2 regions of the Rhizobium sp. SAFR-030 genome follow, and region 2 is predicted to be linked to the other one. Evidence: riboswitches for the same ligand, from Rfam matches in the RefSeq annotation. Region 2 holds a riboswitch; the other holds the start of a gene.
What was found. Region 2 has a riboswitch for S-adenosylmethionine ahead of ACR65N_RS17885 (O-succinylhomoserine sulfhydrylase). Riboswitches for the same ligand answer to the same signal wherever they lie in the genome.
Positions count from the first base shown of each region.

Region 1: linked by a shared signal. The riboswitch ahead of metA (homoserine O-acetyltransferase MetA) and the one ahead of ACR65N_RS17885 (O-succinylhomoserine sulfhydrylase) in region 2 are both predicted to bind S-adenosylmethionine.

Region 1 is NZ_JBPFDO010000006.1:229,352-244,544, forward strand. Features, by position in the region: gene ACR65N_RS19180 (prolyl-tRNA synthetase associated domain-containing protein) at 1-516, opposite strand, end outside; tRNA gene ACR65N_RS19185 (tRNA-Gly) at 875-949, shown strand; gene ACR65N_RS19190 (sigma-70 family RNA polymerase sigma factor) at 1,265-1,816, shown strand; gene ACR65N_RS19195 (anti-sigma factor family protein) at 1,803-2,576, shown strand; gene ACR65N_RS19200 (Bax inhibitor-1/YccA family protein) at 2,596-3,306, shown strand; gene ACR65N_RS19205 (hypothetical protein) at 3,331-3,453, shown strand; partial or broken gene ACR65N_RS19210 (DUF2076 domain-containing protein) at 3,466-3,957, shown strand; gene ACR65N_RS19215 (exopolysaccharide biosynthesis protein) at 4,165-4,743, shown strand; gene ACR65N_RS19220 (aminotransferase) at 4,744-5,925, opposite strand; gene speB (agmatinase) at 6,106-7,161, shown strand; gene ACR65N_RS19230 (aldose epimerase family protein) at 7,175-8,200, opposite strand; gene ACR65N_RS19235 (vWA domain-containing protein) at 8,284-9,465, opposite strand; gene metA (homoserine O-acetyltransferase MetA) at 9,478-10,398, opposite strand; SAM riboswitch at 10,463-10,540, opposite strand; gene ACR65N_RS19245 (AAA family ATPase) at 10,597-11,436, opposite strand; gene ACR65N_RS19250 (hypothetical protein) at 11,855-11,992, shown strand; gene ACR65N_RS19255 (thiamine diphosphokinase) at 12,106-12,759, shown strand; gene ACR65N_RS19260 (ABC-F family ATP-binding cassette domain-containing protein) at 12,768-14,591, shown strand; gene ACR65N_RS19265 (response regulator) at 14,730-15,193, shown strand, end outside.
Region 2 is NZ_JBPFDO010000005.1:427,533-442,725, reverse strand. Features, by position in the region: gene ACR65N_RS17935 (MATE family efflux transporter) at 1-776, shown strand, start outside; gene ACR65N_RS17930 (quinone-dependent dihydroorotate dehydrogenase) at 1,016-2,098, opposite strand; gene ACR65N_RS17925 (DUF952 domain-containing protein) at 2,098-2,442, opposite strand; gene ACR65N_RS17920 (hypothetical protein) at 2,555-2,977, shown strand; gene ACR65N_RS17915 (response regulator transcription factor) at 3,082-3,729, shown strand; gene ACR65N_RS17910 (S24 family peptidase) at 3,948-4,649, shown strand; gene ACR65N_RS17905 (transporter substrate-binding domain-containing protein) at 4,668-5,549, opposite strand; gene ACR65N_RS17900 (glycosyltransferase family 2 protein) at 5,682-7,601, shown strand; tRNA gene ACR65N_RS17895 (tRNA-Gly) at 7,627-7,700, opposite strand; gene ACR65N_RS17890 (2'-deoxycytidine 5'-triphosphate deaminase) at 7,824-8,918, opposite strand; SAM riboswitch at 8,988-9,066, shown strand; gene ACR65N_RS17885 (O-succinylhomoserine sulfhydrylase) at 9,107-10,291, shown strand; gene apaG (Co2+/Mg2+ efflux facilitator ApaG/CorD) at 10,422-10,814, shown strand; gene ACR65N_RS17875 (Hsp33 family molecular chaperone) at 10,898-11,887, opposite strand; gene argF (ornithine carbamoyltransferase) at 12,089-13,006, opposite strand; gene ACR65N_RS17865 (aspartate aminotransferase family protein) at 13,061-14,257, opposite strand; gene ACR65N_RS17860 (GcrA family cell cycle regulator) at 14,674-15,193, shown strand, end outside.

The DNA of each region.
Region 1 (15,193 bases), on a different contig from region 2:
CGTCACTTTCAAGACAAGCGGCGTGTGGCCGGTGGCTTCCAGAAATCGCAGGAGATCGTCGCGGCCGATCGATGTGGTGGCCTCGTTGGTGAGCGGGTGGCCGTTGATGATGTGGCTGTCCATCAGCGCCTCATCGAGCACGAAGGTCACGGCGTTGTCCCGGTCGTTGATGGCTCCGAAGACGGTGACCGACCCCGGAACGACGCCGAGATAGGCGAGCATCTTCTCAGGACTGCCGAAGGAGACGCGGCTCGATGCGCCGATCAGCTTGTGGACGCTCTTCAGGTCGACGGTCGCATGCTCCTCCACGGTGATGACGAAGAACCGGTCCTTCTTGTCCTTGACGAACAGGTTCTTGGTATGGGCGCCGGGGATCGCGTCGCGCAGATCTGCCGACTCGGCGACGGTAAACACCGCCGGATGGGTCTTTGTCGTGTGGGAAATGCCAAGCTCGTCGAGCAGGCGGAAAAGGTCGTCGGCGGTGCAGGCCGTCGGAGCGGAGGCAGTGTCTGTCATGGCGTGGAGGGCGGCTTTCCTGGATGAGGCGCGGCGGGCGCGGGGATGGGTGCATTGGCCGGCACTATAGAGACGGGGGCCGCTCAGCCACAAGCCGGACCGCGCCATCGGCTGCGGCGCTTTCCGACATCGCGCGTCGGCGCCAGCACCGGCGGCCACACCGGCCCGGCATCACAAGCCCGAACGCTGCTTTTGGAAAACCCGCGCTAAAACAGGTAGTTACGCGGAGAACCGAAAAATCTCGGCTTCCATGTCATTTCCCTGTTGCATTCGAAAATCAGTTGGGCCATATACCGCCCGTCGCCGCAAGCGAGCGACCCACGGCCCAGCGATCTACCCCGGGCTGCTGGTTTGATGAGCGGGTGTAGCTCAGGGGTAGAGCACAACCTTGCCAAGGTTGGGGTCGAGGGTTCGAATCCCTTCGCCCGCTCCAAATTTTTCCATTTCACATTGGTTTAAGCGAATTCCGCTCCTGCGGAGCGCGATGCTTTCCGTAACCGGCGCGGATGTTTCCGCACCGGTTGGGTTCGCATTGACGGACGATCAATCCGGCATGGGACCGATGTCCGTGCGCCTCGACATCTCACAGAGCGACATGGCGTTATGCCCGCTCGGCACTTGGTCCAGGCGGAGAAGCTGCGTGAGTCGCTCCTCGACTGACCGGGCCGGAGCTTCGCTGAGGACGAAGCCGCTCGATTTTTTCGAGGATGGCGGGAATAACCTGGCGCCTGCTCGCGTATACAGGGACATGAGCGACAAGCGGCACCCTTTCGATGTCCTGAACCAGCTGGCGGCACTGCGCCGCTATGCGCGGTCGCTCGTGCGCAATCCCGACGATGCCGAGGATCTGGTGCACGACGCGCTGGTGCGGGCCTTCGAGCGCAAGAGCACGTTCCGCAATGGCGCAAACCTGCGCAACTGGCTGCTGTCGATCGTCCACAACACGCATATCGACCGCATCCGCCGCAGGCGATCGTCCGACGCACGTCATCAGGCGGCGGCGGAAATCTCTGAAAGAGTCCATCATTCGGATCCCGACCAGTCAATCCGGCTGAAGCAGCTGCGCAACGCCTTCTTCGCCCTTCCCGAGGAACAGCGCGACGCGCTGCACCTGGTGGCGATCGAGGGGCTTTCGTATCAGGACGCCGCAGCAACGCTCAACATCCCGGTTGGCACGCTGATGTCGCGCGTGTCGCGCGCCAGGGCGCGGCTGCGCGAGTTCGAGGAAAGCGGCCGCAAGCTGCCCGACAGCACCGGCCATCTCAAACTGATCGAAGGAGGCCGCGATGACAGCCGTTGATCCGGTACAAGCCGCCGATGTGGAAGCCTATGTGGACGACCAGCTGGATGCCGGACGCCGCATCGAGGTGGAAGCCTATCTGTCCGAACATCCCGACATTGCCGCACGGGTGATGGCGGACCTGGCGATCAGGGGCGAACTGCGCCTGGCGCTGGCCGAGCGGCATCCGCACGGTCTTCCGCAGACGCGCGAGGCGGCGCGCCGGCTGCAGGCGGCCCTGTCGCGCGGCCGGATCTTCCAGTCGCTGCAGCGGCTTGCCGCAACCGTGGTGCTGGTTGCCGCCGGCTGGGGCCTGAGCAGCCAGTTCGGCACGTTCACGGTCTCCGAAGTGGTGGCCTCCGTGCCGCCGCCGGCCTTCGTCGAGGAGGCCATCCGCGCCCACGGCACATCGGTGCTGCGCGAGACGATGACGTCGCAGGCCGAGGCATCGCGCTATGACCCGACCGAGATCCGTTCGGCAACGGCGATTGTCATGCCCGAGATCCCGGACGGCTGGAAGGTCGAGGACGTGCAGGTCTTCCCCTCCGCCTTCGGTCCGAGCGTCGAGATGGCGATCAGCCACGGCAAGGATGTGCGGCTGTCGCTGTTTGCCGTTCGCCCCGGCAGCTTCAACGTCCAGCCGGTGTCGCTGGTGAAGAAGGATGCCGTCGAGGCTTCCTACTGGCAGATCGGCGAGGTGGCCTATGCGCTCGTCTCCGATACGCAGAACGCCGCCCAACTGAAGACCGAGGCCGAAAGCCTCGCCCGTTCCCTTTACTGAACAACCACAGGAGTACGCCATGAATCCGCGTTTCGGCTATAACCCGGCCGTCCAGTCGCACGCCGCACTCGACGAGAGCCTGCGCAAGCACATGCTGCGCGTCTACAACTACATGGGACTCGGCCTTGTCATTACCGGCATCGTCGCCTTCGTCGTCTCCTCGACGCCGGCGCTCTACGTGCCGATCTTCTCCAGCCCGCTGAAGTGGGTGGTGATGCTGGCGCCGCTCGCCTTCGTCTTCTTCTTCTCGTTCAAGATCCAGACGATGTCCGCCTCGACCGCACAGATGACCTTCTGGGCCTTCTGCGCCGTCATGGGCCTGTCGCTCGCCTCGGTGTTCCTGGTGTTTACCGGTGCCAGCATCGCCCGCACCTTCTTCATCACCGCCACCATGTTCGGCGCCACCAGCCTCTACGGCTACGTCACCAAGCGCGACCTCGCCAAGTTCGGTTCGTTCCTGGTGATGGGCCTGATTGGCGTGGTGATCGCCTCGGTGGTCAACATCTTCCTCGGCTCCAGCGCCCTGCAGTTTGCCATCTCGATCATCGGCATCTTCGTGTTCATCGGCCTGACCGCCTGGGACACGCAGAACATCAAGGAGCAGTTCGCCGAGAATTTTGACCAGGAGAGCCAGCAGAAGCTTGCCGTCTTCGGCGCGCTGTCGCTGTACCTCAACTTCGTCAACATCTTCCAGCTGCTGCTGAGCCTTACCGGCCAGCGCGAAGAGTAACCGGAAGCCAGGCAGGAGACATTCATGGACCATAACGACCGTCAGGCAATTGAAGCGCTGTTCGGCAAGCTCTCGCAGGTCGAGAGCCAGTCCGGGCCGCGCGATCCGGACGCGGAGCACCTGATCCGCGACCGCATCAATGCCTAGCCGGGCGCACCCTACTTCATGGCGCAGACGATCGTCGTTCAGGAGCAGGCGCTGGAAGAGGCGCAGCGGCGGATCGAGGAGCTGGAATACCAGCTTTCGGCCCGTCCGGCCTCGGGCGGCGGCTTCTTCTCGGGTATCTTCGGCAGCGGTTCGCAGCCGCAGCGGCAGGCACCCGGCGCGATGCGGGCACAGGGCATGGCGCCAGGAATGACACCCGGGATGGCTCCGATGCAGCCGCAGGCGGGTCCCCGCAATCCCTGGGGCGGCCAGCCGGCGCAAGGCTTCGGCCCCGGCTACGGCCAGGGCCAGCCATCGCGCGGTGGCGGCTTCCTGGCTGGTGCAGCGCAGACGGCCATGGGCGTTGCCGGTGGCGTGCTGCTGGGCAGCGCGATTGCCGGGATGATGGGCGGCAACGAGGCGCAGGCGGCCGAACCGGCCGAGCCTGCCGCTCCCGCCGAAGAGCCGGCCATGGATGATGGCGGCATGGACGACATGGAATTCTGATCGTCAACGCACTGCCGATCGCAATCCGTAACGAAATGGCCATGTTCTTGTGACATGGCCATTTCCATGACCCCTTCCCGCCTATCGTTTCAGACGGTCCTCTGACAGATGGACCTTTACCCGCAGCCGCCTGTTCCGCGTTCCGATGCGCCGGACGAAGACGATCCCGCATCCGGTACTGCCGCCGGCCGCAGCTTTTCCGAGATGCTGCGGAGCCTAGCGGACGATCCGAGCCGGGCGCGCATCTTCGTCTCCGATCTCCTGTTGCTGATGCAGGATCGCGCCTTCGGCGCGCTGCTGTTCATCTTCGCCATGCCCAACACCATTCCGACGCCGCCCGGCACCTCGGCGATCCTCGGCATTCCGCTGGTCTTCCTGTCGGCGCAGATGGCGCTCGGCCGCGCACCCTGGCTGCCGAAGCTGATCGCCGGCCGTTCGATGCTGCGCACCGACTTTGCCGCGATGATCGGCAGAACCGGACCCTGGATCGCCAGAGCCGAACGCATGCTGAAGCCGCGGCTCTCGTTCCTCACGTCGCCGGTGGCCGAACGCCTGATCGGCTGCTTCTGTCTTATCCTGGCGATCGTGCTGGCGCTGCCAATCCCGCTTGGCAACATGCTGCCGGCGCTAGGCATCTGCCTGATCGCCTTCGGCATCCTGGAAAAGGACGGGCTGTGGATCCTTGCCGGCGTCGTGCTCGGCATCGTCTCGCTGTTTCTGGTCGCCGGCGTCGCCTATGCGCTGCTGAAAAGCCTCATCTACTTGCTGGTGACTGTGTTTTCCTGATCAGAGCGTGAAGCCGCTCAGCCGCTCGGCCAGGCGACCAATGCCCGCCGCGTCGGCATTGGCAAACGCGAACCGCAGGAAGTCCTCCTGGCTCGGCCCGAAATAGCCGCCCGGAATGCAGGAAACGCCGACCTGTCTCGCCAGCGCTTCAGCGACGGTTGCCGAATCTATGCCGGGAAACGGATGGCGAACGAAGGCGAAATAGGCGCCGACCGCCGCCAGCTGCCACTGCGGCAGCCCCGACATCGCCGATCTGAGTGCTTCGGCACGGCGCAGGATCTCCAACCGGTTGTCTTCCCGCCAGTCGGTCAGCAGCGGCAGGGCTTGCGCAACGGCGGCCTGGGCGGAGCGCGGTGCACAGATCTGCAGGTTGTCCATGATCTTGGCGACCTGCGCCACGAATCCGGGTCCGGCAGTGATGGCGCCCAGCCGGTGGCCGGGAATGCAGAAGCTCTTCGAAAAGCTGTAGAGCGAGACGAAGCCATCCTGCCATCCGCTCTCGCCGAATAGGGCATGCGGCGCCTGATGCGCATCCGGCAGGAAATCACGGTAGGTCTCGTCGAAAATCAGCCAGACGCCGCGTGCCTGACAAAGCGCGAAGATCTCGCCGATCAGCGCCGGCGGGTAGACGGCGCCCGTCGGATTGTTGGGTGACACCAGCGCCAGTGCCTTCACCTGCGGCGTCAACGCAGCCGCCACGTCCTCCAATGTCGGCAGGAAGCCGTTGTCGGCACCGCAGGCGACGAAGCTTGTGCGGATGCCGAGCATCGAAAGCGTGGTTTCGTGGTTGAAGTAGAAGGGCTCCGTCATCAGCACCGTGTCACCGGCGCCGGCAACCGCCATGGCGGCGCAGATGAACGCCTGATTGCAGCCCGAGGTGATGTGGATGGTATCGGCCGACAGATCGGCGCCGTAGACCAGCGAGACATGCGCCGCATAGGCAGTGCGCAGGACCGTCTCGCCTTCGATCGGGCCGTAGCCGGTATAGGCGGCCGATGACGCCGCTTCGCCCAGAAGTCCGAGCATGGCCGGATGCGCCGGGTATCCGGGAACCGCCTGCGACAGGTCGATCAGTGGCCCCTTGGCGCCGTCATAGGCGCGCGCCCAGGCCTGGACGGACGGCACGGGAGGCGGCGAGATCCGGGCGACGAGCGGGTTGAAGGCGGGGGAGGACAAGGGCATGGAGGGCGGCCTGCGATGAGATTGAACGCGCCGACTAACGGTGGAGGCAGGCCGATTGTCAATTGATTTCACGCGCCATTTGCGCCGATACTGCGCAAAACGAAGGCAGCGGCCGGCGATGCACGGCGATTGCGCATATGGGTTTGCGCGGTATGGCCGACAGCGGCATGGGAGCAGAAGATGAGCCTGGATGCAGACAAACTGGCGGCGCTGCGGGAAAAGTACGGCAGCAGCGAAGGCGGCGAGATCTTCGACCCGGCTTTCGCAAAGGTGGGCGAGAAGATCTTCAGCAACGGCACGCGTGCCGCACCCTATGCGGGTGTGCCGACCTTCCTGTCGGCGCCCTACCGGACGGTCGAGGCGGACAGTCCCGATTTCGGCGACCTGCAGGTAGCAATCACCGGCGTACCGATGGATCTCGGCGTCACCAACCGCCCCGGCTCGCGTTTCGGCCCCCGGGCTCTGCGCAGCATCGAGCGCATCGGACCCTATAACCATGTCCTCGGTTGCGCCCCGGTCCACGACCTGCGCGTCGCGGATATCGGCGACGTGCCGTTCCGCAGCCGCTACCGGCTGGAGATGAGCCACGACGACATCGAGAAGCGCTTCAACCAGATCGTCGATGCCGGCGTGATCCCGCTTGCCGTCGGCGGCGACCATTCGATTACCCATCCGATCATGAAGGCGGTGGGCAAGCACCGACCCGTCGGCATGATCCACATCGACGCCCACTGCGATACCAGCGGTGGCTTCGACCAGACGAAGTTCCACCACGGCGGCCCCTTCCGCAACGCGGTGCTGGACGGCGTTCTCGATCCGACGCGCACCGTGCAGATCGGCATTCGCGGATCGGCCGAGTATCTCTGGGAGTTTTCCTACGAGAGCGGCATGACCGTGATCCATGCCGAGGAGATAACGGGGCTTGGCATTCCGGCGATCATGGACAGGGCGAAGGCGATCGTCGGCGACGGCCCGACCTATCTTTCCTTCGATATCGACAGTCTCGATCCGGCTTTCGCGCCGGGCACCGGCACGCCGGAGGTCGGCGGCCTGACGACGCGCGAAGTGCTGGAACTCATCCGCGGCCTGAAGGGCATCAACCTCGTCGGCGCCGATGTGGTGGAGGTCGCGCCGCAATATGACGCGACGACCAATACCGCCCATGCCGGCGCGCAGGTGCTGTTCGAGATCCTCAGCCTGATGGTGTTCAGCCCGGCCATCACCGGGAAGGCTTAGAGGACGACGCGCCTCAGCTCTTGGCGAACACGTAGTCGGTCTCCTGGCGCAGCACCTCGCCGGGCCGCAGGATGGCGTTGGGGAAGCCGTCGTGGTTGATGGCATCCGGCCAGATCTGTGTCTCGAGGCAGAGCCCGCCATAGGGATGATAGGCCGCGCCGCCGAGCCCCGGCACCGTCGGCTTCAGCTTGAAGCCGCAATAGAGCTGAACGCCCGGCTCTGTGGTGCGCACTTCCAGCGAGACGCCGGAGTTGACGCTGCGCACCAGTGCAACGGAACGCTTTTCCGTTCGATTTGCCGACAGGCAGAAATTGTGATCGAAATCGACCTGCGCACCGTCCTCGCCGCTCCGGCGGACAGGGCCGAGCTGGCGCAGATCCATCGGCGTGCCCTCGACCGGAACCAGCACGCCCGTCGGCACCTGCTCCTCGTCGAGCTCCAGATAGTGATCGGCAGCGATCATGATGTCGTGGCCGAGGATATCCTCGCGGCCGTCGAGGTTGAAGTAGGTGTGCTGGCAGATGTTGGCGAGCGTCGGCTGATCGGTAACGCTCTCGTAGATGACGCTGAGCACGCCGTCGTCCTTCAGCTCATAGGTGGCGGTGACGGTGCAGTTGCCGGGATAGCCGCCGCGGCCGTCCGTGTCGGTGACCTGCAGGATCACCTTGTTGTCGGAATGGGCAACAATCGTCCAGTTGGTCTTGCCGAGACCGTCGCTACCGCCGTGCAGATGTGTCGTGCCGTGCTGGTTGAGATCGAGCTGGTATTGCTTGCCGTCGAGCGTGAAGCGTCCATGGCCGATGCGGTTGGCGACCCGGCCCGGCGTTGCACCGAAATAGGAGGAATACTGGGGATAATCGTCGAACGTGGCAAAGCCCAGCACCAGCGGCGCCTCGTGACCTTCCAGCCGCAGATCCTGGATAACGGCGCCCCAGGTCATCACATGGGCGGTCAGGCCGCCGCCGGAAATCTTCACCCGGTACACCGTTTCGCCCGCAGCCGTCGTGCCGAAGATTTCACCTTGCGTTGCCATGCTTATCCGTCCTGTCCTCAGTCTTCTCACCGATCTGGCGCGGCGCAAACTGCGCCAAAACCGGTTCCTTCGCAATCCTTGAAATACGCTCAGCGGGAGAGGGAGCGCATTGCCTGCTCCAGCCCGGAAAGCGTCAGCGGGTACATCCGCCCGTCGAGGATGCGCCGCATGAGAATGGCCGACTGGGTGAAATCCCACTGTGGCTCGGCGACCGGATTGATCCAGGCGACACGCCGGAAATGCGCGGTCATCCGGCCCATCCACACCTCGCCGGCCTCCTTGTTCCAGTGCTCCACCGAGCCGCCGGGATGGCTGATCTCGTAAGGGCTCATCGTCGCGTCGCCGACAAAGATGATCCGATAGTCAGGCCCGTAGGTCCGCAGGATTTCGGTGACCGGCAGGCGCGTCGAGCGGCGGCGGTTGTCGCGCCAGACGCTCTCGTAGAGGCAGTTGTGGAAGTAGAAGTGCTCCAGGTGCCGGAACTCCGAGCGGGCTGCCGAAAACAGCTCCTCCACCTCGGCCACGTGATCGTCCATCGATCCGCCGACATCGAAGAACATCAGCAGCTTCACCGAATTGCGCCGCTCCGGACGCGTCTGCACATCGAGATAGCCGTGCTCCGCGGTCGAGCGGATGGTGCCGGGGAGGTCAAGCTCGTCGGCGGCACCCTCGCGCACCCAGCGGCGCAGCCGCTTCAGCGCCACCTTGATGTTGCGGGTGCCGATCTCGCGGGCATCGTCGAAATCGCGGAACTCGCGGCTGTCCCAGACCTTGACCGCCCGGCGATGCCGCGACGTCTTCTGGCCGATGCGCACGCCTTCCGGATTGTAGCCATAGGCCCCGAACGGAGATGTGCCGGCCGTGCCGATCCACTTCGAACCGCCCTGATGGCGGCCCTGCTGCTCCTCAAGCCGCTTCCTCAGCATCTCCATCAGCGCCTCGAAGCCGCCGAGCGAAGCGACCAGCGCTTTCTCCTCGGCGCTCAGGTGCCGTTCCGCAAGCTTGCGCAGCCACTCCTCCGGCAGCGGCTCCGACTCGCTGACTTCAATGCCGGAGATGGCCTCAAGACCACTGAAATGGGTGGAAAACACCTGGTCGAAGCGGTCGATGTGACGCTCGTCCTTCACCAGCGCGGCGCGGGCGAGGAAGTAGAAGGCCTCGACATCGAAATCGGCAAGTCCGGCCTCCATACCCTCCAGAAGGTCCAGGAATTCCCGCAGCGTGACCGGGACCCTGGCGTCCTTCAGCTTCAGGAAGAAGGGGATGAACATGCCGGGTCCTTGCTACCGCGTGCCGATCTGCTCCAGATCGTAAGGCGTGGTCTGGTAGAGCTCGTTGATCCAGTTGCCGAACAGCAGATGCGCGTGGCTGCGCCAGCGGTTCTGTGGCGTCAGTGCCGGATCGTTATGCGGGAAGTAGTTGTACGGCATCTTGATCGGAATGCCGGCATTCACGTCGCGAAAATATTCGTCCGCCAGCGAGGTGGAATCATACTCGACGTGATTGAACATGTAGAGCCGGTTGCCCTTCTTCTCGTGAACGAGACAGACGCCCATCTCTTCCGATTCCATCAGGATTTCCAGTCCGTGGACCTTTTCGATGTCGGCGCGGCGGACTTCCGTCCAGCGTGACACGGGCACCTGGAAATCATCGGAGAAGCCGTTGAGATAGATGGAGGACGGGCAGAGATTGCGATGCCGGTAGACGCCGAACGCCTTTTCCTTCAGCTCGTGCTTCGGCACGCCGTGGAAATGATAGATGGCGGCCATCGCGCCCCAGCAGACGTTGAGGGTCGAATGGACATGGGTGTCGGTCCAGTCGAAGATCTGCCGCATCTCCTCCCAATAGGTGACTTCCTCGTAGGGAAGCATCTCGACCGGGGCGCCGGTGATGATGAAGCCGTCGAACTTGCGGTCCTTCACCTCTTCCCATGTCTGGTAGAACGACAGCAGGTGCTCTTCCGAGGTGTTCTTGGCCTTGTGGCCGCCGATCCGCACCAGCGAAAATTCGACCTGCAGCGGCGAGGCTCCGACAAGGCGAGCCATCTGCACTTCCGTCTTGATCTTGTTCGGCATCAGGTTGAGCAGGCCGATCTGCAGCGGACGGATGTCCTGCCGCACGGCCATGGTCTCGGTCATCACCCGCACGCCCTCGTTCACCAGTGCGTCGAAGGCGGGCAAGGTATCGGGGATCTTGATCGGCATGGGCTCGAACCTACAAAAACAGAAAAACCGGCAGCGAATGGTCGCGACCGGTCCGTGGAAGGTTTCACATCTTCTCGCGGCCCTTTAGCGACTTTTTTAACGTGGCTGCAAGCCGGCCGGCCAAATCACCACGAAGAGTGTCCTCAATAGGCCTTTCGCAGCCGAAGGTCAATCAATCGGGATGTCCGGCCTTGCCACCTATCGCTCCCGCCTTGCCATGAACGCCATGCGCTCGAAGAGATGCACGTCCTGCTCGTTCTTCAGCAATGCGCCGTGCAGCTTCGGCAGTGCGTTCTTGACGTCGCCGCGCAGCGTCTCGGGATCGACGTCGTCCGACACCAGCAGCCGGATCCAGTCGAGCGCCTCCGAAGTCGACGGCTTCTTCTTCAAACCCGCAGTCTCGCGGATCTCGTAGAACTGGGTGAGTGCGGCGCGCACGAGGGTCTGCTTGATGCCGGGATAATGGACGTCGACGATCCGCGACAGCGTCTCGGCATCCGGAAAGCGGATGTAATGGAAGAAGCAGCGGCGCAGGAACGCGTCGGGCAGCTCCTTCTCGTTGTTGGAGGTGATGATGACGATCGGCCGGACCTTGGCCTTCACCGTCTCGCCCGTCTCGTAGACGTGGAACTCCATGCGATCGAGTTCCTGCAGAAGGTCGTTGGGGAACTCGATGTCTGCCTTGTCGATCTCGTCGATCAGCAACACCACCTTGGTGTCCGAGGAGAAGGCCTGCCACAGCTTGCCCTGGCGGATGTAGTTCGACACCGCGTTCACCCGCGCATCGCCGAGCTGGCTGTCTCGCAGCCGCGACACTGCGTCGTATTCATAGAGCCCCTGCTGCGCCTTGGTCGTCGACTTGATGTTCCACTCGATCATCGGCAGATCGAGCGCCGCCGCCACCTGCCGCGCCAGTTCGGTCTTGCCGGTACCTGGCTCGCCCTTCACCAGCAGCGGCCGCTCGAGGCGGATCGCTGCATTGACCGCGACCATCAGGTCCTTGTCGGCGATGTAGTCCGCGGTACCGGTAAACTGCATGCGGTGGATGCTCCTGCAGGGTTCGAAAGGCCTGGGCGGAAGGTAATCAGCCGGCACCGGGTCCGCAAGCGGCGTCCGGACGCCTGCGGCCACAAGATTGCGCTTGTATTCCGCAGCCGATCTGCGAATCTGGCAGAAGGTCACGAGACATCGCAGGGCCAGCCGAAGGTCGCCCCGGAGCGGCGGCCGAAGCCTTGCGTGCCGCCAGCCTTCTTCTTCCGATCAGCCAATCGATGCGGCCGACAGCCACTCCGGACAGGGATGTCACTCTCGGATAGCCAGTCCCGGAAACCAGTCTCTGAGAAAGACGGGCTGCCCGCCGCCCTCGACAAACCGATCCGCCACCACATCCGATACAGCTTGCTACCCCCCCGCAACGCCCCTCCGCAGATGGAGCCGGGCCACAAGGACAAGATCAATGGCCAAAGGTCAGGTACGTTCGAACCGCGAAGTGCGCAAACCGAAGAAGGACAAGACGAAGGCCGCCGCAGCGCCGACTTCCACCTTCACCACCCAGCTGAAGGGCGCCGAAGCCGCCGCCCCGAAGAAGCGCTAGCGTTCCTATCCATCCCGACATCGGCCGCGGCGATAGCCGCCGCGTCCTTCGCGCCCCCCGTCACCGCGTCTTCGGCCTTTCCCTTTTGCCTGAAGATGCGCTAAGGGCAGGCCATGAGTTCATCCTCCTTCACCATCCTTCTGGGCGGCCACCTGACCCTCACCGATCGGCTGCGTGCGCTTGTCGATGGAACGAGGGTCATTGCCGCCGACAGCGGCATGCGCCATGCGCAGGGCCTGCGGCTGAAGCCGGAGCTTTGGGTGGGCGATTTCGACAGCAGCGACGCGGCACTGAGCCGCATGTGGCCGGATATCGAGCGCCGCACCTACCCGGCATCGAAGGCGGCGACCGATGGTGAAATCGCCGTCGCCGAAGCCATCGCCCGGGGCGCCACCCGGCTGATCTTTGCCGGGGCCCTGGGCGGCGAACGTTCCGACCATGCACTGCAGCACTACCTCAACGGTCTCGGCCTGGTCGAGGACGGCTACGAGGTGATGCTCTCGTCCGGTGACGAGGAAGCCTATCCGATGACCGGCGGCGACCGGCTGGAACTCGACCTGCCGCAAGGTGCGCTGTTCTCGGTGCTCGGCTTCACGGCACTCGAAGGCCTGACGATCCGCAATGCGCGCTATCCGCTCACCGATTTTTCGCTGACCTTCGGGTCGTCGCGCACCATATCCAATCTAGCAGACGGGCCGATCTCCGTGACGCTGAAGAGCGGCCGGGCGATCCTGCTCGCCAGACCCTACGACCTCAGCGGAGTCTAGACGACCGAATGGCACCTCCCATCCTCAAGCTCGACGACATCAGGCTGAGCTTCGGCGGCGCGCCGCTGCTCGACGGCGCCAATCTGCAGGTGGAGCCGGGCGACCGCATCTGCCTCGTTGGCCGCAACGGCTCCGGCAAGTCAACGCTGATGAAGATTGCCGCGGGCCTCGTCGAATCCCAGTCCGGCGAGGTGTTCCGCCATCCGTCGGCGACCATCCGCTATCTGGAGCAGGCACCCGACTTCGGCAGCTATCAGACCGTCCAGGCCTATGCCGAGGCGGGCCTTGGCCCCGGCGACGACGCCTACCGTGTTACCTATCTGCTCGACCATCTGGGCCTGACCGGCCAGGAAGATCCGAACCGGCTGTCGGGCGGCGAAGCCCGGCGCGCGGCGCTAGCCCGCGTGATGGCGCCGGAACCCGACATCCTGATGCTCGACGAGCCGACCAACCATCTCGACCTGCCGACGATCGAATGGCTGGAAAGCGAGCTGCAGAAGAGCCGCAGCGCCCTGGTGCTGATCTCCCATGACCGTCGCTTCCTGGAAAAGGTCTCGACTGCCACCGTCTGGCTCGATCGCGGAACGGCGCGCCGGCTCGACCGCGGCTTCGGCTATTTCGAGGAATGGCGCGACAAGGTGCTGGAAGAGGAGGAGCTGGAGCAGCACAAGCTCGGCAAGCAGATCGAGCGCGAGGAGCACTGGCTGCGCTACGGCGTGACGGCCAGGCGTAAGCGCAACATGCGCCGGCTCGGCAACCTGCAGACGCTGCGCTCCAACTACCGTGGCCATCAGGGACCGCAGGGCACCATCCAGGCCTCGGCCTCAGAGGGCAAGGAAAGCGGCAAGCTGGTGATCGAGGCGGAGGCCATCACCAAGGCCTATGGCGACCGGACCATCGTCGCGCCGTTCTCCATCCGCGTGCATCGCGGCGACCGGATCGGTCTCGTCGGCCCCAATGGCGCCGGCAAGACGACGCTGCTGAAGATGCTGACGGGCCAACTGGAGCCCGACAGCGGCATCATCAAGCTTGGCACCAATCTCGAGATCGCAACGCTCGACCAGAAGCGCGAGGATCTCGATCTTAACGACACGCTGGCGCACTACCTGACCGACGGACGCGGCGAGAGCCTGCTGGTGAACGGCGAGCAGCGCCACGTGGCCGGCTACATGAAAGACTTCCTGTTCCAGCCGGAGCAGATGCGCACGCCGATCAAGAACCTGTCGGGCGGCGAGCGCGCCCGCCTGATGCTGGCGCGGATCATGGCCCGGCCGTCGAACCTGCTCATCCTCGACGAGCCGACCAACGACCTCGACATCGAAACGCTGGACCTGCTGCAGGAAATCGTCGCCGGCTTCAACGGCACCGTCATCCTCGTCAGCCACGACCGCGATTTCCTCGACCGCACCGTCACCTCGACCATCGCGCCGGCAAATCCCGAGGCGCCGGACGGCCGCTGGATCGAATATGCCGGCGGCTACACGGACATGATGGCGCAGCGCAAGGGCGCGCTCGACGAGAAGCGCCGGGTGGAGCGGGCGAAGGCAGATACCGCCAGCGCCGCGGCACCTGCATCCGATACGCCGAAGTCGAAGGTGAAGCTCTCCTACAAGCAGAAATTCGCGCTCGAAAGCCTTCCCAAGGAGATGGAGAAGGTGCAGGCAGATATTGATCAGCGCGAGGCGAAGATGGCTGATGCCAGCCTGTTCACCAAGGACCCGGCAGCCTTCAACCGCCTGGCCGCGGAGCTCGAAAAGCTGCGCGCAAAACTGACGGCGATGGAGGAAGAGTGGCTGGAACTGGAGATGCTGCGCGAGGAGCTCGAAGGCTAACCTAACAGTTTGTTATACTTAACAAAGAGTTAGTGCTAATAAATCTGGCCCCGTGCCGGAACATTTCCCGAAATGGCACGTTCGGTCGACACTTGGTACAGAGATTGTTCAGGTGCGTGTTCAACAGAGGGATGTCCCATGTCGGCAAATGTAGTGCGTCGTCGGCTGGAAGATGCAGCCATGAAACAACGGGTCATGATCGTCGAGGACGAATTTCTCATCGCTCTCGACGTCGCCGACACAGTGGAAAGCATGGGGTTGACGGTGAGCGGCTTTGCCAGCGGCCGGATGCATGCCCTGTCGCTTGCTCCAAATGCGGATATTGCCCTCGTCGACGTCAACCTGTCTGACGGCCCGACCGGCCCGTCGATCGGCCGCGAGCTTGCCGAACGTTTCGGCGTGACGGTGATCTTCATGACCGCCAATCCGGAACAGCTCGAGGGGCACCCGAACGGCTCTCTCGGCGTCCTCACCAAGCCGGTCATGCCGCACTCGATCGAGGAGACGCTCGATTACGCTCTCGCCAATCGTCTTGGCGGCATCGCCGCAGTGCCGCGCGACCTGCAGATCTTCCGGCACGTCCACCACTTGCAGCCGCACTG
Region 2 (15,193 bases):
GCTGGGGCATCCCCGGCGTCGCCATCGGCACCGCGATCGCCGAGGTGGTGGCGATGCTCGCCGGACTGACGATCATCTTCCGCCGGCTGCGCGGCGTCACGCGACCGGGCCGCGCGGCGCTCTTCGACCGGCAGCAACTCTCACGACTGTTCCGGCTGAACGGCGACATCCTCATCCGCTCGCTGGTGCTCAACACCGCCTTTGCCCTGATGACGCGGCTTGGATCCAGTGCCGGCGCGGTGACGCTTGCCGCCAATGCCGTGCTGATGAACATCTTCCTGCTAGTGTCGTTCTTTCTCGATGGGCTTGCCGGCGCCGCGGAGCAACTGTCCGGCCGCGCCGTCGGCGCATCGCACCTGCCGAGCTTTCGGCGGGCACTGTGGCTGACCGGCGGCTGGTCGATCGCGCTCGGCCTCGTGCTCGCCGGCCTGTTCCTCGCCATCGGCACGCCGCTGATTGCGCTCCTGAGCACGTCCGAAGACGTCCGACGGATGGCTGGGATCTATCTGTCCTGGGCGGCTGCGACCGGGGTCACCGGCGCGCTCGCCTTCCATATGGACGGGATCTTCATCGGCGCGACCTGGTCGCGCGAGATGCGCAACATGATGCTGGCATCGCTTGCCTGCTACTGCGTCGCGCTCGCTCTCCTGGTGCCATCTTTCGGCAATCACGGTCTATGGGCCAGCCTCAACCTGTTTCTGCTGATGCGGGGCTTGTTTCTGGTGTGCAACCTGCCGCGCAAGAGACGCGACAGCTTTGCCAGCGCTGCCGACTAGATCCCCGGCGCGACTGCCCAGATCGCCAGACGCAGCGCCAGGGCGCCGGCCAGAAGGCCACCGATCGTCAGACCGGGCAGGCTCAGATGTTCTTTCAGCATGAGAGCAACCTCATCGAATGTTACCTGATGTAACATATGGTGAGGACTATGGCAAAATGAGATAAGAGCGACGCAACTTCTCGTGATCCGGGATGGCGATCCGCACCTCGTTTCCGCTAGACGCCCAGCAGCCGGAGTTCAAAGCGCTTCGGCGGCCCAACGCTCGGTCTCGATGCCGCGCAAGTCGCTGATCGACGCGACGCCCAGCCGATCGAGGCTGCGCGCCAGGCCTTTGACGATCTCGCCCGGCAGGCCCGGCCCGCCATAGACCATCGAGGAATACAGCTGCACCAGATCGGCGCCGGCTCGGATTTTTTCCAGTGCCGTTTCCGCCGATGAGATGCCGCCGACACCGATGATCGGCAGGGCGGTGCCGATGCGCTTGCGCATGCGTGCGAGAACGGCCGTCGAGCGGCGGAAGAGCGGCTTGCCGGAGAGGCCGCCCGCTTCGTTTGCCTGCTGCCGGTCGGTGAGCCCGTCGCGCGCCAGCGTGGTGTTGGAGACGATCAGTCCGTCCAGGCGATGCGAGAGGATCTCGGCGGCGATGTCGTCCATGCCTTCCTCAGTCAGGTCCGGAGCGATCTTCAGGAAGACCGGCACGCCGCGGCCGTGACGCAGAGCTTCTTCGTCGCGCGCGCCAAGCGTGGCAGACAGCAGTGCGGCCAGGCTGTCGCGGGCCTGCAGGTCGCGCAGGCCCGGCGTGTTGGGCGAGGAGATGTTGACGGTGAAGTAGCTCGCGAGCCCGGCAAAACGGCGGATTCCGGCGACATAGTCGCCGATGCGGTCGACAGTGTCCTTGTTGGCGCCGATGTTGACGCCGACGATACCCTCGCCCCGCGGCGCGCTCAGACGCCGTAGCGCCGCCTCATGCCCCTCATTGTTGAAGCCGAGCCGGTTGATGACGGCCTCATCCTCGACAAGCCGGAAGATGCGCGGGCGCGGATTGCCGGCCTGCGGCTTCGGCGTCAGGGTGCCGACTTCGGTAAAACCGAAGCCCAGCCTCAGGATCGCCTGGGGCACCTCGGCATTCTTGTCGTAACCGGCGGCCAGCCCCAGCGGATTGGGAAAGCGCAGACCGGCAACCGTGACAGCCAACCGCGGGTCATTATCCATCCGACAGGCAGGTACCAGACCCGATTTCAAGGCGGCAATCGAGGCCCCATGCGCAGTTTCCGGCTCAAGCATGAACAGCGCGCGGCGGGCGATATCGAACACGGGCATCAGAGTGTCTCCGGAAATTGGTGGACGCCTCCGGCGCCGAGCGGCAGGGGATTTTCCCAGATCACTGCATCAAGGTTCAGCGGTCCATAAAGATGCGGGAAGAGATCGCCGCCCCGCGACGGTTCGAAAACCAGGGCCTCGCCAAGCCGGTCGGCATCGATCGCGACCAGCAGCAGGTCGGCCTGGCCGCCAAAATGACGGGCGGCAGTCTCGCGCAGCTGGGATGCCGTGGAGAAATGCAGGAAGCCATCGGCGAGATCCACCGCTGCGCCGAGAAAAACACCGGCGTTTCGGGCCTGTTGCCACAGTTCTTCCGGCACGATCTTGTATATAGTTCCGCTCATCCTCAGGTTCCGGTCTCGTGGAGATGAGGAGGCTTTGCCGCAAAGTGGTCCGGTTGTCCATGCCGGAGCCGGCGGACGAGCGCAGTTCGCCGGTCGAACAGGAGGTATGGTCATGACGCATGCAGGCTTGGCAATGATTGCCGCTCTGATCCTTTCAGCGATCCCCGCAATGGCGCAGACGCCACCCGCGCCAACGGCCGACAACCGCTATCGTCTGGAGAAGACGGAGACGGGCTTCGTACGGCTGGACCAGCAGACGGGCGCGGTGAGCTTCTGCCGCGAGGAAGCCGGCGGCCTGACCTGCCGGATGGCAGCCGACGAGCGGATGGCCTTCGAGCAGGAGCTCGACATGCTCGCCAGGCGGGTCGAGGCGCTGGAGAAGAAGGCGGATGCTTCCGTAGGCCGGCCTGCCGGTCCGCCAAGCGAAGCCGAGATCGAACAGTCGCTTTCGATCATGGAGCGTTTCATGCGTCGCTTCATGGGCCTCATTGAAGAATTTCGAGAAGAAGGCCGCCCGTTACCCGACCGTACGTGACGCGCGGTTGCAGCCGCTAAACTTACGCTTGTCTCGAACAGTCGCGAGGATTAAGACTAACGGCGGGTAAGACGCGGACTATGCTCTTGGGAGGGGGTGTGGACATGCAAGCGATCACGATCATCATTGCCGACGATCATCCGCTGTTCCGCGGCGCATTGCGCCAGGCGGTCAACGACATCTCGACGCGGACGGAGATCATCGAGGCAGGCACATTCGAGGATGCCCGCCGGGCAGCCGGCGCCTGCTCGGAGGCCGATCTGATCCTGCTCGATCTGGCGATGCCCGGCGTCAGCGGCTTTTCCGGCCTGATGTCGCTGCGCGCCGAATTCGCAAACCTGCCGATCGTCATCGTCTCGGCGAGCGACGATACGTCCACCGTGCGCCGGGCGCTCGATCTTGGTGCGTCCGGCTTCATCTCCAAGTCCTCCGGCCTCAACGAGATCCGCAGCGCCATCGAGACGGTGCTGGAGGGTGGCCTCTGGGTGCCCGCGTGTGTCGAACGGGAAGGCCAGGAGGATCCGGTGGTTCTGGAGCTGATGGGACGGCTGAGAACGCTGACGCCGCAGCAGAGTCGCGTCCTGTCGATGCTGGCGGAAGGCCTGCTGAACAAGCAGATCGCCTATGAGCTCGGCGTTTCGGAGGCGACCATCAAGGCGCATGTTTCGGCCATCCTGCTGAAGCTGGACGTCGACAGCCGCACGCAGGCGGTCATCAAATTGGGCAAGGTCAATATGGCCATGGTCGCCTGATCACGGCCAAGAGGATTTTATTCCTTTTTTTCTTTACTCCAGCTGTGTGTTTCAGTACAGCTACACCACAATCCGCTACAATCGGATGCCACTTCTGAAGCCTTTGAAGGCCTTCCGCCTGCCTGCTTTCGAGGGGGCGCACGACGTTGGAAAGAGGATCGCCCCGACAAGCGTTGCCCTTCGATGGGCGGCGGCGGGACGCCGGAGCAAGTATCCTGATGTTGTCGCACGAGACGATCTGGAAGGCGATCGATACGCTGGCGGAACGCCACCAGCTGACCGCGTCCGGTCTCGCCCGCCGCGCCGGTCTCGATCCCACGTCGTTCAACAAATCCAAACGCCTCGGCCCCGACGGGCGGCTGCGCTGGCCATCGACGGAATCGATCGCCAAGGTGCTGGAGGCGACGGGCGCGACGATGGACCAGTTCGTCGGCTACTTGCCGCAGGCGGTTCGCGCCAATGGCGATGCCCGCACTAAGCGGGACGATACGACGACCGGCCTGCCCGACGGCATCTTCCCGCCACAGTCGAGCGCCATCCCGCTGCTCGGCTTTGCCCAGGCCGGCGCCGGCGGCTTTTTCGACGATGGCGGCTTTCCGGCCGGCCAGGGCTGGGACGTGGTGGATTTTCCGATTGCGGCATCCCGCAAGGCCGGTGTCTACGCGCTGGAAGTCCAGGGTGAATCGATGCTGCCGCTCTACCGCGACGGCGACCGGCTGATCGTCGAACCGGGGGCGCAGATCCGCCGCGGCGACAGGGTGGTGGTGAAGACCCGCGATGGCGAGGTGATGGCCAAGGTCCTGCTGCGCCAGAGTGCCCGCAGCATTGAGCTGACCTCGCTCAATCCCGACCACCCGAACCGTGTCTTTGACCGGACCGAGGTAGAGTGGATGGCGCGGATCATCTGGGCGAGCCAGTAGGCCGCACCTGCCGGGGTCTCAGTAGAAGCCGTTGGGGAAATAGCGCAGGTAGATCTCCTGCAGGCGGCCCTTCTGCGCCAGCTGCGCCAGTGCGTGATCGACTGCCGCGACCAGTTGCGGCGCATTCGGGCGCAGCATGATCGTCAGCCCCTCGCCGAGAAAGCGCTCCGACAGGTAAGGCCCGTCGAACAGCGCGCAACAGGCTTCCGACGCAGCGCTCGCCGTCCAGAAGGGCAGCCTCAGGCCGTCGGAAAAGACGGCATCCACCTCGTTCGCCTTCAACGCCTGCAGCAGGGCGTCCTGATTGTCGAAGCCGACCCGACGGAGGCTGGGGAAGAACGCCTGCAGCATGGCATCATGTGCCGTTCCGGCCACCACGCCAACCGGCCGGCCGGCGAGCGCTGTCGCCGCATTTCCCTTGGCATCCACCTTCAGGTTGCGGGCAAAGCGGCCAGGAATGGTGATGTATGGCCTCGAAAAGGCGAACCTTTCGCGCAGCGCCGGCGTCACCGCGATACCGGCTGCGACCGCCTCGCCATCGCCATCGGCCAGCGCCGACTGCAGCGTATCGAAGGGCATGGCCTGGATCTGGCACTTGGGGCCGATCGCCAGCTCGTCGCAGATTTCCCGCATCAGGTCGACATGGAAGCCGGACAGCCGACCGCTTTGATCGACAAAGCTAAATGGCGGAAAATCGACCGTCGTCAGCACACGGAAACGCACGAGCGTCGAAAGATCCGGCTTTGCCAGGCGCTCGTTCGGATCCGCCAGGATCGGCATCTCGGCGCCACCCTGAGCGCCACTGCTCGCCTCGGTAATCTCGGCTGCGGAAGCGCCGGCGACGCTGATCGGCAGCAGAACCGCCACAACTGCAAGGAAGTGTCGACAAGACCCGTACATTTTGAGGGATGAAACCATTGCGTGTATGTATATGATCCGGTGTGGAGCAGGCCGTGGGGCGCCAGCTCGACATGGTGTACCAGTTTGACGGATGTAGGGGAATATCCGCCGACAGCTGCCGTACGGGGTGGGATGGCGGCCGACGTCGGACCGGAGCAATCCGGCGACGGTACCGTGCAGCCTTCAGGTGCCGAGCCGGGTAGCGCACATGCCGAGGAAGCCGCCGTTCTGGCGGCGCTCGGTTTCTCCAAGCCGCTGGTGGCGCGCCTGACGAGGCTTGCCAGCCTCAACGGCACGACGCTGGAAGCCGAGCTCCTGCACTGCGGCGAAGTGGAGGAGGCAGCCTATTACGGCGCCGTCGCTCGCGCCTTCCGGCTGCCGCTGATCGAGGTGATCGATCCGGCGACGGTGCAGGACCTGGAAGGAATCGACGCGCAGCTGCTGCAGCCCAAGCAGATCCGCATCAACCACCGGCACAAGCCGCCGCAGGTGGCCATCGTTCCCGAAGCCGGCCGGCTTGCGGAATTCTCGGCGCTGCTGATCCGCCTGCCGGAGCTCGGCCGCGGGCTCGCCATCACCACGCCATCGGCGATGCGGCGGGCCGTCTGGGCAGCGGGCGCGGCGCGGCGCGTGCGACATGCAGTGACCGACCTGTTCGACCGCGAGCCGCATTATTCGGCACGGGTCGTCGCCACCGGTCGGCAGGGGCTGGCGGCCGGCTGTCTCGTCACCGCTATTGTCGGCCTCTGCCTGTCATCGCCCGGCCTGCTGCTGCCGCTGGCGCATGCCACGCTGTCGTTCCTCTATCTCGCCGGCCTGATGCTGAGAATCGCGGCCGTCCTCCAGCAGCGGCAGAGGCGCAACCTGCCGCTGCTGATGCCGGAAGGTCCCTTGCCCTGCTACACCGTCATGGTGGCGCTCTACCGGGAAGCGGGCATGGCCCAGCAGCTGGTAACAAGTCTGCGGCGGCTCGACTGGCCATCGTCGCTGCTCGACGTCAAGCTCGTCTGCGAGGCCGACGACCGGGAGACCATAGAGGCGCTCAAAGGGCTCGGCCTGCCGGCACATTTCGAGATCGTCGAGGTGCCGCCGTGTCATCCGCGGACCAAGCCCAAGGCGCTGACCTATGCGCTGGCGGGTGCCCGCGGCAGTTATCTCGCCGTCTACGACGCGGAAGACCGTCCGCATCCACAGCAGTTGCTCGAGGCCTGCAGCCGTTTCCGCTCGCGTCCGCCCGAAGTTGCTTGCCTGCAGGCGCCGCTGATCATCGCCAACCTCGCGGAAAACGGCGTCAGCACGATGTTCGCGGTCGAGTATGCGGCGCTGTTTCGCGGCCTGCTGCCGATGCTGTCGCGATACCGCATGCCGATGCCGCTCGGTGGAACCTCCAACCATTTCAGGACCGACGTGCTGCGCAAGGTCGGCGGCTGGGATCCGTTCAACGTCACGGAGGATGCCGATCTCGGTCTCCGGCTCTACCGCATGGGCTACCGCTCGGAGACGCTGCGCTGCCAGACGCTGGAGGATGCGCCAACCTCACTGCCGGTATGGACCGGCCAGCGGACGCGCTGGTTCAAGGGCTGGCTGCAGACGTGGCTGGTGATGACTCGAGATCCGCTCGGTACCACCCGCCAGATGGGGCTTGCGGCAACGCTCGTCTTCCACCTGCTGATCGGCGGCATGCTGATCTCGGCACTGCTGCACCCGCTGATCCTCGCCTTCCTCGGCTATGGCATCTTCGTCCTGATCTCCAACACGGTGGTGGAAATCCCGGCAGCGACGCTCTTCCTGATGCTGGTCGACACCGCCAACGTCTTCGGCAGCTATGCGACGTTCCTGGCGCTCGGCGTTGGATCGATGATCGAGACGGAGCGGCGCAAGGTCGGCTGGCGGTGGGTGGCCGTTCCGCTCCACTGGCTGATGAATTCCTATGCCGCCTGGCGCGCCGTCAACGAGCTGCGCACCAACCCGTTCTTCTGGAAGAAGACGCCGCACCGGCCGATCCGCCAAGCGGATAAGACCGGAAGCCGGCCGCTTGGACCGGATCGTTGATCGCAGAAGAAGACACTGGGGAGAATGGAGCGGGTGAAGGGAATCGAACCCTCGTATTCAGCTTGGGAAGCTGCTGCTCTACCATTGAGCTACACCCGCCTGCGGTGCGCAGGATTAGCATCAACAGCGCAGCGGCTTCAAGCAAAAAGGCGGCAGCCAGGGGAACCGGTGCGTTGCTTGCAAACCGTCTTCAGTACACGGCAAGGGCCGCCTGGCGCTGCCTCAGCCGCGAAAATGCTTGGAGAGTTTCAGCCCTTGCGCCTGGTAGTTTGAGCCGAGGCCGGAGCCGTAGAGGGCCTGCGGGCGCTCCTGCATATGCTCGAAGACAAGCCGGCCGACGATCTGGCCGTGTTCGAGAATGAACGGCACCTCGTGGCTGCGCACCTCGAGAACCGCACGGCTGCCCGACCCGCCGGACGGCGCGTGGCCGAAGCCCGGATCGAAGAAGCCGGCATAGTGGACGCGGAACTCGCCGACCAGCGGATCGTAGGGCGTCATTTCCGCGGCATAGAGCGGCGGCACATGCACAGCTTCTCGCGACACCAGGATGTAGAATTCGTCGGGATCGAGGATGAGGTCGTCGCGGCCGCGGCTGTAGAGCGGCTCCCAGAAATCCAGGACATCGAGCACTGCCTTGCGATCGACATCGACCACCGAGGTATGATGCTTGCCGCGGTAGCCGATCAGCCCGTCGGGGCCGGTGCCCTTCAGATCGATCGACAGTGCGATGCCGCCGCCCGAAACGTTGGGGTTTTCGCTCGCCACCAGGGTTTCAGCCTCGTGCAGTGCAACGACATCCGCCTCGCTCAGCAGCGCCTGGCCGGTGCGGAAGCGGATCTGCGACAGGCGCGAGCCGCGCCGGACGATGACCGGAAAGGTGCGCGGCGAGATCTCGAGGTATAGCTGCCCCTTGTAGCCGGCGGGGATCTTGTCGAATTCCTGCGCGTGGTCGACCATCACCCGGGTGAAGATATCGAGGCGACCGGTCGAACTTTTCGGGTTGCAGGAGGCCGACAGGTCGTCGGGCAGATCGAGACTTTCCATCAGCGGCACGATGTAGACGCAGCCGGTTTCGAGAACCGCGCCCGGCTCCAGGTCGATCTCGTGCAGCGTCAGCCGCGCCAGCTTGTCGGCCACCGTATGCTCGCGGCCGGGCATGAAGCTGGCGCGCACGCGCAGCGCCTTGGAGCCCAGCCGCAGGTCGAGGCTGGCCGGCTGGATCTGGTCGTGATCGAGCGGCGCCTCGCTTTTCAGCCTGCCGCCGTCGAAGAGTGCGCCTATGGCGCGGTCTGCCAGAATGCCCGCTGTGCGTATCATTGCCCTTATCCTTCCGGGGGACAAAAGCAAAAGCGGGGAATTGACGCAAGGATTGCTTGGGGCTATCCAAGCTTATCCCGTGGTGATTTGGCCGGTCGGCTTGCAGCCACGTTAAACAAGTGGCTAAAAAGACCGGGTGCGAAACCGGTCTGCTATGCGACCGGTTTTTTTGTTTGAAGTGGTGACACATGAGCAAGACTTGGCGCCCCGCAACCCAACTCGTCCACGAAGGCACGCTGCGCTCGCAATACGGCGAAACGTCTGAAGCGATCTACCTGACGCAAGGGTTCGTCTACGAAAACTCAGCCGCTGCCGAAGCCCGTTTCAAGGGCGAGACCGACGGCTTCATCTACGCCCGTTACGGCAGCCCCACCAACGACATGTTCGAAAAGCGAATGATCGCACTCGAAGGTGCCGAGGATGCGCGCGCCACGGCATCGGGCATGGCCGCCGTTTCCGCCGCCATCCTCTGCCAGGTGAAGGCCGGCGACCACATCGTCGCCGCACGCGCGCTGTTCGGCTCCTGCCGCTACGTGGTGGAAACGCTGGCACCGAAATACGGCGTCGAGTGCACGCTGGTCGACGGCCGGGATCTCGCCAACTGGGAAGCGGCGATCCGCCCCAACACCAAGGTGCTCTTCCTCGAAAGCCCGACCAACCCGACGCTTGAAGTGGTCGACATCGCCGGCGTCGCGAAGCTCGCCGACCAGGTCGGGGCAAAGCTGGTGGTGGACAACGTGTTCGCCACGCCACTCTTCCAGAAGCCGCTGGAGCTCGGCGCGCACGTCGTCGTTTATTCCGCCACCAAGCATATCGACGGCCAGGGCCGCTGCCTCGGCGGCGTGATCCTGTCGGACAAGGAATGGATCAACGAGAACCTGCACGACTATTTCCGCCACACGGGACCGGCCATGTCGCCGTTCAACGCCTGGACGCTTCTGAAGGGTCTGGAGACGCTGCCGCTGCGCGTCAGGCAGCAGACGGAGAGCGCTGCGAAGATCGCCGACTTCCTCGCCGATCAAAGCAAAGTGGGCAAGGTCATTTATCCGGGTCGCAAGGATCATCCGCAGGCCGATATCATCGCTCGGCAGATGTCAGGCGGCTCGACGCTCGTCTGCTTCGAGCTGAAGGGTGGCAAGGACGCAGCCTTTGCGCTCCAGGATGCGCTGGAAGTCATCAAGATCTCCAACAATCTCGGCGATGCCAAGAGCCTGATCACCCATCCGGCAACCACGACGCACAAGAACCTCACCGACGAGGCACGCGCCGAGCTGGGCATTTCGCCCGGCACGCTGAGGCTTTCCTGCGGCATCGAGGACGGCGACGACCTGGTCGAGGATTTGGCCCAGGCGATCGCCAAGGTCGCCGGCTGACGGACGCCGGCCGCTCGTCGCGAGCGGCATCAACTAGGCAAATACATGCGGCTCGCGCTCCGGCGCGGGCACGTTTCTTGACCTCAGCCACTTCCTGTACAATATCCCTAGCCACAGGATTGAGGTCTGCATGTATCGCGCACGGACGAGGGACATAGAGGTCGCCGTTGAACCCTATTATCTGGAGGAGCAATCCGACCCGGATGAGAGCCGCTATGTCTGGGCCTATCGCATCGTCATCGCCAACCATTCGGAGCTGACCGTCCGGCTCGTCCATCGCTACTGGAACATCACCGATCAGAACGGTCTGGTGGACGAAGTGGAGGGACCAGGGGTCGTCGGCGAACAGCCGCGGCTGAAACCCGGCGATACATACGAGTATTCGTCCGGCTGCCCGCTCGACACGCCGTCGGGTCTGATGTTCGGCCATTACCAGATGGAAACCGACGAAGGGGAAACCCTGATCGTCGCCATCCCCGCCTTCTCCCTCGACAGCCCCGGCCTGATGCGCGTCCTCAACTGAGCGTCAGTCGACGCCCCGCGCTGCCACAGCCGCCAAGATGCTGGCAGACACCCGGCATATCTGCCGGCTGCCTGCGTAGATGATCAGGCGGCGGTAAATTCCGACGGATCGTAGCGGTAGGTGGTCGAGCAGAATTCGCAGGTGACGGCGATCTGGCCGTCTTCCTGGCTCGCTTCGATCTCCTCCGCAGTAAAGCCGTCGAGCACGCCCTTGATCTTGTCGCGCGAGCAGCTGCAGCGGTCGAGGACCCCCTGCGGCTCGTAGATGCGCACGCCGCGCTCGTGGAAGAGCCGGAACAGCAGCCGCTCGATGGCGACCTGCGGATCCGTCAGCTCGTCGGTGTCGACCGTCTCCACCATCATCCGGGCCTCCGCCCAGCTGTCGTCATTGACATGCTCCTCGTCGCGCTCGTCGCCGTCGCCGCCATGCAGGTCCGGCTGGCGCATGCGCTCCGGCGCCGGCGGCAGGAACTGCGCGAGAACGCCGCCTGCCCGCCAGTTGTGACGCGGCTTGCCGTCCTCGTCTCGATCAAGCAGTTCTGCGACACCGAGGCGAACCTTGGTCGGGATCTGCTCGGACTGACGGAAGTAGACTCCGGCGATTTCCTCGAGCGACGAGCCGTCCAGCGGCACGATGCCCTGATAGGGCTGCATGCCCTGACCCTGGTCGATGGTGAAGGCGAGGTAACCGTCTCCGAGCAGCTCCGGCGGCGATGTCCGGCCTTCCGAAATGGCCACGTCCAGCGCCTCCTGATCGAAGCGCGCATAGGCGCGCATGCTTTCCGGGCTCGAAAAGTCGGCGACCAGCAGATCGACCGGACCATCGCCTTTGGTCTGCACGGTAAAGCGGCCGTCGAACTTGAGCGAGGTGCCGATCAGCGCCGTCAGCACGATCGCCTCGGCAAGCAGGCGGGCAACCGGGGCCGGATAGTCATGCCGACCGAGGATGGTGTTGAGCAGCGGACCGAGCTGCACGGCGCGGCCGCGGACGTCCATGCCCTCCACCTGGAAGGGCACCACATGGTCGTCGCCGGCCAGATTGATATCGGTCAGTTCAACTGTGGCTTCTGCCATGATCTGCTCCTTCACGCCGAAGCCATCCGTTTCGCACAAAAGACAGCCGAGCGGAACCGCTTGGCCGGGCGAGATGGGCCGACGATGTCATTGAAGCGCCGCCGCGACACTGATCGCCGGCGCGGGTTGGAAAACCGCCAGATGGGGGCGCGCCACCGGCAAATCAAGGCTTTCGGTCAGAGCCTGCGCGGACGCAGTCGTTCAGACCGCGCCGAAGCACCAGGCGAGAATGGACTTCTGCGCGTGCATGCGGTTTTCCGCCTCGTCGAAGACCACCGACTGCGGACCGTCAATGACGCCGTCGGTGACTTCCTCGCCGCGGTGGGCCGGCAGGCAGTGCATGAACAGCGCCTCCGGCCGGGCGCGCCGCATCAGCTGCTCGTTGACCTGGAAGGGCTGGAATATGTTGTGGCCGCGCGCCTTGTGCTCCTGGTTCATCGACACCCAAGTGTCGGTGACCACCATGTCGACACCCTCGACGGCACGTTCGGCATCATGGCACAGCATGACCTCGCCGCCATTGTTGCGGGCCCAGTTGAGGTACTTGTCGAGCGGCTCGGAGCCCATCGGCACGGCCATGTTCATCTGGTAGCCGAAGCGGGCGGCACCTTCGACGAAGGAATGCAGGACATTGTTCCCGTCGCCGGTCCAGGCGAAGGTCTTGCCGGAGACCGGACCGCGATGTTCCTCGAAGGTCAAGAGATCCGCCATGATCTGGCAAGGATGCGTCTCGTCGGTCAGGCCGTTGATCACCGGCACGGTCGCGTGCTCGGCCATTTCCATCAGCCGGCGATGATCGGTGGTGCGGATCATGATCGCATCGACGTAGCGCGACAGAACCTTGGCGGTATCGCCGATCGTCTCGGCACGACCGAGCTGCATCTCGGTACCGGACAGGAACAGCGTCTCGCCGCCCAGCTGGCGCATGCCGACATCGAAGGAAACACGGGTACGGGTGGACGGCTTCTCGAAGATCATCGCCAGCATCTTGCCGGCAAGCGGCTTGTCGGCTGTACCGGCCTTGGTTGCCTTCTTGCGGGTCAGCGCGTCATCCAGAATGGTGCGCAGTTCGCCCGAGGAAACGGCCGAGAGATCGAGAAAATGCTTGGGTGATGCCATGGTCCATTCCATCCGGGGCGCCATCCGGCGGCCCGCTCGCTACGACCGGCCGGGTCAGGCCGACTTCTTCAACTTTTCGCTCTGCAGCTTTTCGGCGGCGCGTTCGATACGAGCCAAGCCCTCGCGGGCCTCTTCGGCGGTCACCACCAGCGGCGGCAGGATGCGGATGACGTTGTCGCCAGCCGGCACGCCCAGCAGATGCTCCTCGCGCATGGCAACCGTCAGTTCGGCGGCCGGCACGCGCGCCTTGATGCCGAGCATCAGGCCTTCGCCGCGGATTTCCTCGATAACCTCGGGGAAGCGGTCCTGAATGCCCGCGAGCCCCTGGCGGAACACCAGCGCCACGTCGCGGACATTCTGCAGGAAGGAGTCTTCCAGCACGATGTCGAGCACGGCATTGCCGACAGCCATCGCCAGCGGATTTCCGCCATAGGTGGTTCCGTGCACGCCGGGCTTCATGCCGGAGGCAGCTTCGGCGGTCGCGAGGCACGCGCCGAAGGGAAAACCGCCGCCGATGCCCTTGGCCACAGCCATGATGTCAGGCGTAACGCCGGACCATTCATGGGCGAAGAACTTGCCGGTCCGGCCGACGCCCGTCTGAACCTCGTCGAAGATCAGCAGCATGCCGTGCTCGTCGCAGAGATTGCGCAGCTGCTGCAGGAATTCCTTGGATGCCGTGCGGATACCGCCCTCGCCCTGGATCGGCTCGATCAGCAGAGCGCCGGTGTTCTCGGTGATTGCCGCCTTGAGGGCCTCGATATCGGCGAACGGCACCTGATCGAAACCGGGCGCCTTCGGGCCAAAGCCTTCGAGATACTTTTCCTGGCCGCCGGCAGCGATCGTCGCAATGGTCCGACCGTGGAAGGCGCCCTCGAAGGTGATGATGTGGAACTTGTCGGGATGACCCTTGGAGTAATGGTAGCGGCGGGCGGTCTTGATGGCGCATTCCAGGGCTTCCGCGCCGGAATTGGTGAAGAACACCTTGTCGGCGAAGGTCGCCTCGACCAGCCGCTGTGCCAGCCGCTCCTGCTCGGGGATCTCGTAGAGATTGGAAAGGTGCCAGACCTTGTCGGCCTGCGCCTTCAGCGCCTCGACAAGATGCGGATTGGCGTGGCCGCAGGAGGTGACCGCGACGCCTGCGCCGAAATCGAGATAGCGCTCGCCCGTCTCCGTCACCAGCCAAACCCCTTCACCACGCTCGAAGCGCAGAGGGGCCCGTGCAAACGTGTCGAAAAGCGCGGCTTCAGCCATGGCGACAGCACTCCTTGGGCATCATCATCTGTGCGGCGGCAACGTCCGCCGAAATCAAAAATGCCGCCCCAGCGGGCGGCGGCTGCACTATCCGCATTCCGCCGACGGCTGTCAACAAATCGCTCCAATTCCGGCGCATTGCCGGGCCATGGCGGTTACGGCGCAGGTTTCGGCCGCTGTGGCAAAAAAGACTCTGTCTGGCAGCAAGTTGGGGAAAACCCGGAAATCGATTCGCAGCGATTCGTACGACTCTTGTCAGCGAGTCCACCGCCCTCTAGGTTAAAGATCAATTACTAGACTGCATGCGGCGGAACTAGTCACCAAAAGTATAGATGTAGTATGCGCGACGAAATTGGTTTCGTCGTAACGGTGAGAGATTCTGTCTTGCTGATGTGTGCTCAAGGCGGAGAGACAGCATGAATTGGACAGACGAACGCGTCGAGAGATTGAAGCGGTTATGGGCCGAAGGGCTCAGCGCCAGCCAGATCGCTGCCCAGCTTGGCGGCGTCAGCCGCAACGCGGTGATCGGCAAGGTGCATCGCCTCAACCTGCCGGGCCGCATCAAGGCCGGCGGGACTTCGGCTGCCGCCCGCACGCCCAAGCGCACTGCGCCGGTGCCACGCGCTCCGGCCTACACCGCTCGCCCGAACGTTGTACCGGCACGCACCATCGGCCGTCCGATGGGTGCAACCGCGGTCAAGGAAGACTTCCAGATCGAGGCGATCAACGCCACCCAGCTGGTGACGACCAATGTCGTGGTCCCGATGGCGCGCCGCCTCGTCCTCACCGAGCTGACCGAACGCACCTGCAAGTGGCCGGTCGGCGATCCGCTGAAGGACGACTTCCACTTCTGCGGCGCTGAATCCTGCGACAACTCGCCTTACTGCAAGTACCACGCACGGCTTGCCTACCAGCCGGTCACCGAGCGCCGCAAGT